2 regions of the Arthrobacter sp. K410C genome follow, and region 1 is predicted to be linked to the other one. Evidence: riboswitches for the same ligand, from Rfam matches in the RefSeq annotation. Region 1 holds a riboswitch; the other holds the start of a gene.
What was found. Region 1 has a riboswitch for glycine ahead of AC5RU7_RS20325 (amino acid permease). Riboswitches for the same ligand answer to the same signal wherever they lie in the genome.
Positions count from the first base shown of each region.

Region 1 (3,405 bases):
TGCCCTCAGCGTCGAACACCGCGTTGTGGGCGGTTTCCTGTGCGATTCGTACTGCGGGATTGCTGCGCCTGGCCATGGTCACCTCATTCAAATCGACCTGCAGCGGGAAGGCTGCCGTGCTCCTCCATCCTAAGTGGATAAACACTAAGCATGCTTAACTTCGGCGCCTTGGCCTGCCGCCGCCCGGTGGGGTCCGCCGGCGTCCGCTCACTTCCTTGCCTGCTCTTTCTCGGCCAGGCCGGTGCCGGTGCTTCCGCCGGCCGCAGCCTCGTCTGCCCGCAGCTCGGCCTTGAACACCTCGAACCGGGCGAGGTGCGCGGGCCGGCGCCGCAGGACTGCCCATGCCGCACCCAGGACCACGAACCAGGCGGGGGTGGCCAGCAGGGCGGCGAGGGTGTCGGCCTGGGTGGTCAGCGCCCAGAGGACGAAGGCGAAGAACGCGAAGACCGCCCACACAACGGGAACGCCGCCGGGCATCTTGAACTTCGAGGCTGCATGCAGGTGCGGGCGGCGGCGCCGGAACGCCAGATAGCTGGCCAGGATCATGGACCAGACGAAGATGAAGCACACGGCGGACACGGTGGTGACCATTTCGAAGGCCTTGCCGACGTCCTGGCCTGCGTACATGAGCACGACGCCGGAGAGCAGCAGCACGCACGACAGGAACAGCGCGTTGCTGGGTACCTTCTTCGGCGACAGCCGGGCGAAGACGCCCGGTGCATCCCCCTCCTGGGCCAGGCCGAACACCATCCGGGAGGTGGAGTAGATGCCGGAGTTTGCGGAGGACATGGCGGAGGTCAGGACCACCAGATTGACCACGGTGGCGGCGGCGCCCAGCCCGGCCAGGGAGAACATGCCAATGAACGGGCTGTGTCCGGCGGCGAACTGGGTCCACGGGGTGACGGACATCAGGATGATCAGCGCGCCGACGTAGAACAGCAGGACGCGGACGGGGATGGCGTTGATGGCCCTCGGCAGATTCCGCTCCGGGTTCTTGGCTTCCGCCGCCGTGGTGCCCACAAGCTCGATGCCCACGAAGGCGAAGACGGCGATCTGGAATCCGGCCACGAAGCCCATGAATTCATTGGGGAAGAAGCCGCCGTGGCTCCACAGGTTGCTGAAGCCGGCCGTTCCGGCGTCGCTCTGGAAGCCGGTGAAGATCATGAACAGGCCGACGATGATCAGAGCGGCGATGGCGATGATCTTGATCAGGGCGAACCAGAATTCGGTTTCGCCGAAGGCCTTGACTGTGGCGAGGTTCAGCAGGAGCAGGATGGCGACGGTGGCCAGCCCTGGGATCCACAGCGGCAGTGCCGGCCAGAGCTCCCGGGAGTAGCCCGCGATGGCGATGACGTCCGCGATCCCGGTGATCACCCAGCAGAACCAGTAGGTCCAACCGGTGAAGAAGCCTGCCCACGGCCCCAGGAGGTCGGCCGCGAAGTCGCTGAAGGATTTGTAGTTCAGGTTGCTGAGCAGCAGTTCGCCCATGGCGCGCATAACGAAGAACAGCATGAAGCCGATGACCATGTACACGAAGATCACGGAAGGGCCCGCGGCGGAGATGGTCTTTCCGGAGCCCATGAAGAGGCCGGTACCGATTGCGCCGCCGATGGCGATGAGCTGGATGTGCCGGTTGCTGAGCTGGCGTTCGAGGTGGGGAGGTTCGCTGTGTGCGGCCTTGCCGGAAGGGGAAGCGCCGTGGGGTGGCTGGCCGCCCGGGGACGCGGGGGGATGAATCGTCATGAGGAACTCCATCGTTCAAGCAGCACCGGATGCTGCATAGATTCGGTTCCTCCCCGCTCTGTACATGACCTGAGAGTTTCCGCAGCCGTGAAGGCGTGCTTGCACCGTCGGTGAGCCGGGACCTGCCCGGCTGCTTTCCAGAGTTGCCTTTCCGCGGCGGTACATGGGCCTGAGAGTTTCCTGGGGAGGGTTTGCTCCTACGGCGCCTGCTGGATGTACCTGGCAGGGCTCTCCCGCCACAGGTCAAAGGCATGTTCAGTTAGAAAAAGTTGCTTCGCATGGACCGCTGCCGGCAGGCCGCCCCGAATCGGTGGAGCCGGTCCGGCACGGCGCCGGTCAGGTTCAGTGTGGTTCCGGTCACGCAGCATTGTCAAACCCCCAACCAGGAATCCGGGGGCGTGGCAAGCGCCGATTTGCCACGGGCAGGCAAGGCCGTGTACCTTGTGAGCCGAATCACCCACATTTGAATAAGCCTTTCGAGCTGTGACGGGAGAGCTCTCCCGGACCACCACCGGACAGGCGCCGTAGGAGCAAATCCTCCCCAGGAATCTCTCAGGCCCATGTACCGTCACAGCGAGGCGACTCTGGAAAGCAGCCCGGCTTCCTGCCGGACTCACCGACGGTGCAAGAGTGCCCTGCCATGAGCAGGTGTCCTCGGAATCTCTCAGGTCCAATACAGAGCGGGGAGGAACCCATCCATGCCGTGCCATCCGTGGCCGGCCAGACCTGGAGTTCCTCATGACGATTCAATCCAACCCATCGGCCTTCGCCGACCGCCATATCGGCGTGCGCCGCCAGGCCGACGTCGACACCATGCTCAAGGCCATCGGCTACGACAGCGTGGACGGGCTCGTGGACGTTGCCGTTCCGGGATCCATCCGCCAGGAGCACGCGCTCCGGCTTGAGGACGCCCTCAGCGAGGTGGAGGTCCTCGCCGAACTGCGCAGGCTTGCGGCCAGGAACAAGACCGCGGTCCAGATGATCGGCCAGGGCTATTACGACACCGTGACGCCGCCGGTGATCCGCCGCAACATCCTGGAGTCCCCGGCCTGGTACACGGCTTACACCCCGTACCAGCCTGAGATTTCGCAGGGCCGGCTTGAAGCCCTGCTGAACTTCCAGACCATGGTCCAGGACCTGACCGCCCTTCCGGTGGCGAACGCGTCCCTTCTGGATGAAGCTACGGCCGTGGCCGAGGCCGTCCTGCTGATGCGCCGGGCCAACAAGAACAAGGACGCCAAGGACGGCAAGACGGTCCTGGATTCCGATTGCCTACCGCAGACCATCGCCATCGTGCAGGGGCGGGCCGAGGCCCTGGGCTTCGACGTGGAGGTCGCGGATCTCTCCAAGGGGCTTCCCGACGGCGCCATCAACGGCATCGTCCTCCAGCAGCCCGGCGTGTCCGGCCGGGTGTGGGACCAGTCCGCGGTTATCACAGCGGCCAAGGAACGCGGTGCGCTTGTCACCGTCGCTGCCGACCTGCTCGCCCTGACCCTGATCACCCCTCCCGGCGAGCAGGGCGCGGATATCGCCGTTGGCTCCACCCAGCGTTTTGGTGTCCCGTTGTTCTTTGGCGGCCCGCACGCTGCCTACATGGCGGTCCGGACCGGGATGGAGCGCACGCTTCCCGGCCGCATCGTCGGCGTCTCCAAGGACGACGCC
Region 1 is NZ_JBNHFJ010000029.1:5,144-8,548, reverse strand. It holds gene AC5RU7_RS20330 (hypothetical protein) at 1-76, opposite strand, end outside; gene AC5RU7_RS20325 (amino acid permease) at 208-1,743, opposite strand; glycine riboswitch at 1,792-1,889, opposite strand; glycine riboswitch at 1,891-1,989, opposite strand; glycine riboswitch at 2,221-2,321, shown strand; gene gcvP (aminomethyl-transferring glycine dehydrogenase) at 2,482-3,405, shown strand, end outside.

Region 2 (3,405 bases), on a different contig from region 1:
TCATCCCCGCGAGCACCGCGGACGCGGCGTTGGTGCCGTGCGCCGAGGCCGGGATCAGGCAGATGTTGCGCTGGCCCTCGCCGCGGGAGCGGTGGTAGCCGCGGATCGCCAGCAGGCCGGCGAGCTCGCCCTGGGACCCGGCGTTGGGCTGGATGGACACCTGGTCATAACCGGTGATCTCGGCCAGGTCCGCTTCCAGGCCTGAGATCAGTTCACGCCAGCCCTCGGTCTGCGAATCCGGGGCGAACGGGTGGATCGAGGCGAACTCCGGCCACGAAATGGCCTCCATCTCGGCCGTGGCGTTCAGCTTCATGGTGCACGAGCCCAACGGAATCATGGTCCGGTCCAGCGCCAGGTCACGGTCAGAGAGCCTGCGGATGTAGCGCAGCAGCTGGGTCTCCGACCGGTGGGTGTTGAACACCGGATGCTGCAGGAAGTCCGAGGTGCGCTCAACCGCGGGGTCCAATGCGAATGACCCCGTTGATCCCACTGCCTCCCCGCCGAAGACGGAGACGACGTCGGCGATGGTCGCCGTCGTGGTGGTTTCGTCCACGGAGATGCCCACGGTGTCGGCGTCGATGCCGCGGAGGTTGATGCCCTTCTCCTCCGCAGCGGCAACGATGCCCGCCGCGTTGCCCGGTACGCGGACAGTGACGGTGTCGAAGAAGGAGGTGTGCAGGACATCGAGTCCCGCGGCTTTCAGTGAAGCTGCCAGCGTGCGGGCATGGCGGTTGGTGGTCTGGGCAATCGCTTTCAGGCCCTCGGGGCCGTGGTAGACGGCGTACATGGACGCGACGATCGCCAGCAGTGCCTGCGCGGTGCAGATGTTGGACGTGGCCTTCTCGCGGCGGATGTGCTGCTCGCGGGTCTGCAGCGCCAGGCGGTAGGCGGGGACACCGGCGTCGTCCTTGGACACACCGACAAGGCGGCCGGGCATGGAACGCTCCAGGCCTTTTTGGACGGCGATGTAGGCCGCGTGCGGGCCGCCGAAGAACAGCGGGACACCAAAACGCTGGGCGGAACCAACGGCGATATCCGCACCCTGCTCGCCCGGAGGCGTGATCAGGGTCAGGGCGAGCAGGTCGGCAGCGACGGTGACCAGCGCGCCGCGTTCCTTCGCCTCGGCGATCACGCCGGACTGGTCCCACACCCGGCCGGACGCGCCGGGCTGCTGGAGGACAATGCCGTTGATGGCACCGTCCGGCAGGCCTGCGGAAAGATCGGCTATCTCCACGTCGAAGCCCAGCGCCTCGGCACGGCCCTTGACGATGGCGATGGTCTGCGGCATGCAGTCGGCGTCGAGGACGGTCTTGCCGTCCTTGGCATCCTTGTTCTTGTTGGCGCGCCTCATCATGAGCACTGCCTCGGCCACCGCGGTGGCTTCATCGAGCAGCGAGGCGTTGGCAATGGGCAGCCCCACCAGGTCCTGGACCATGGTCTGGAAGTTCAGCAGCGCTTCGAGCCGGCCCTGCGAAATCTCAGGCTGGTACGGGGTGTAGGCGGTGTACCAGGCCGGGGATTCCAGGATGTTGCGGCGGATCACCGGTGGCGTCACGGTGTCGTAATAGCCCTGGCCGATCATCTGGACCGCGGTCTTGTTCTTCGCGGCAAGCTTGCGCAGTTCTGCGAGCGCTTCAACCTCGCTCAACGCCGGCGACAGCGTCAGCGGGGTGTCCTGCCGGATGTCCTTGGGAACCGCCTTGTCCACGAGCGCATCCACGCTGTCATAGCCGACGGCCTTGAGCATGGTGTCAACGTCGGCCTGGCGGCGCGCGCCGATATGCCGGTCAACAAAGGTGGCGGAAACCGGGGAAGCAGTCACAGGAACTCCATAATTCAGGCGGCGCAGGGTACGCCGCAGCGATTCGGGTTCCTCCCCGCTCTGTATTGGACCTGAGAGTTTCCGCGTTGCCAGCTTGCGCGTGGCCCCGCTTGCACCGTCGGTGAACACAACAGCCCAAGGCTCCCGCTCAACGGGTTACCCAGGCGGACTGCCTGCTGCTTTCCAGAGGTGCCTCGCCGCGGCGGTACATGGGCCTGTGAGATTCCTGGGGAGGGTTTGCTCCTACGGCGCCTGCTGTACTTTCGGCAGAACTCTCCCGCCGCAGATCAAAGGCTATTTATTTGGATTGTCGCGGGAAGCCGCCGGCGGCTCCCACAGCGCTTAATTGTCCTACGTCGCAGCGGCTGGGGCAAATGGCCGGCTACCGCCGTAGGCGCTCCAGGGCTGCCAGCAATTCGTCCACATCGGCGGCCGCGCCGCCCGGCGGTACCGGCCCCACAGACAGCATGGCGTTGAAGTAGAGCCCGTCCCCCATGTACAGCACTGCTTTGGCAAGCGCCGGGCCCACGTCGGCCGCGATCTCGTCGAGCCAGCGCTGCTGGATCGCTGCGAACCGGCGGCGCGTTTCCTCGTGCGCCACCTCCGCCAGGCGGGTTGCGGCGACGATCGCCCGGTCCAGCGGAGTATCCGCCCAGACGGAAGACCGGATGAAGTAGGCCGCAGCCCCTTCCCCGGCAGCTGCCATGGCATCGGCGTCGGCTCCTGCCAGCCCGTCAAGCCGGTCCAGCAGCACCTGGATCAGGGCTTCCTTGTTGGGGAAGTGGTACAGAAGCCCGCCTTTGGACACTCCGGCCTTCGCCGCAACGGCATCCAGGGTTGCCGCGCGCTCACCCACCTCAATCAGGAGGGCTTCAAAGGCGTCAAGGACCGCTTCACGGGCTACGGGCTTTCGGGGCATGCGTCTAATCATGCCTTTTGCGGCGGCAGCCTCTCCAACCCGGCCTAGTTTCGTAACTGTACCGTCTGGACGGTATAGTTATTTCATGACAACTTCCGCTGCCACCACCAGGACCCCGACGGCCCCCGTCGGCGGCCCGGCCGTCCGGGCGCCGTGGCGGGACTGGCTCGCCCTGGGCTTACTGATGTTCCCGGTCCTGCTGGTTGCCGTGGACAACACCGCCCTCACCTTTGCCCTGCCCGCCATCACCCGCGCCCTGGAACCCACCGGCGTCCAGCTCCTGTGGATCGTGGACGCCTACCCCCTGGTGCTCGCCGGCCTGCTGGTGTCCATGGGCAGCCTCGGCGACCGCATTGGGCGGCGGAAGCTGCTGGTCATCGGGAGCATCGGCTTTGCCGCCCTGTCCGCGGCCACGGCTTTCGCCCCAAGCCCCGCCTGGCTGATCGCCGGCCGTGCCGCCCTGGGGTTCTTTGGGGCGATGCTGATGCCGTCCACGCTCTCCCTGATCCGCAACATCTTTCCGCAGCCCAGCCGCCGCAGGCTGGCGGTAGCCATCTGGGCAGCCGGGTTCTCCGGCGGGGCGGCCCTGGGACCGATTTTTGGCGGCTGGCTGGTGGAGCAGTTCTGGTGGGGCGCGGTGTTCCTGGTGGCCGTGCCGCTCATG
Region 2 is NZ_JBNHFJ010000027.1:22,157-25,561, reverse strand. It holds gene gcvP (aminomethyl-transferring glycine dehydrogenase) at 1-1,822, opposite strand, end outside; glycine riboswitch at 2,016-2,112, opposite strand; gene AC5RU7_RS20130 (TetR/AcrR family transcriptional regulator) at 2,205-2,741, opposite strand; gene AC5RU7_RS20125 (MFS transporter) at 2,827-3,405, shown strand, end outside.
Region 2: it holds a riboswitch for glycine, as region 1 does, so the genes downstream of both, gcvP (aminomethyl-transferring glycine dehydrogenase) here and AC5RU7_RS20325 (amino acid permease) in region 1, are expected to answer to the same signal.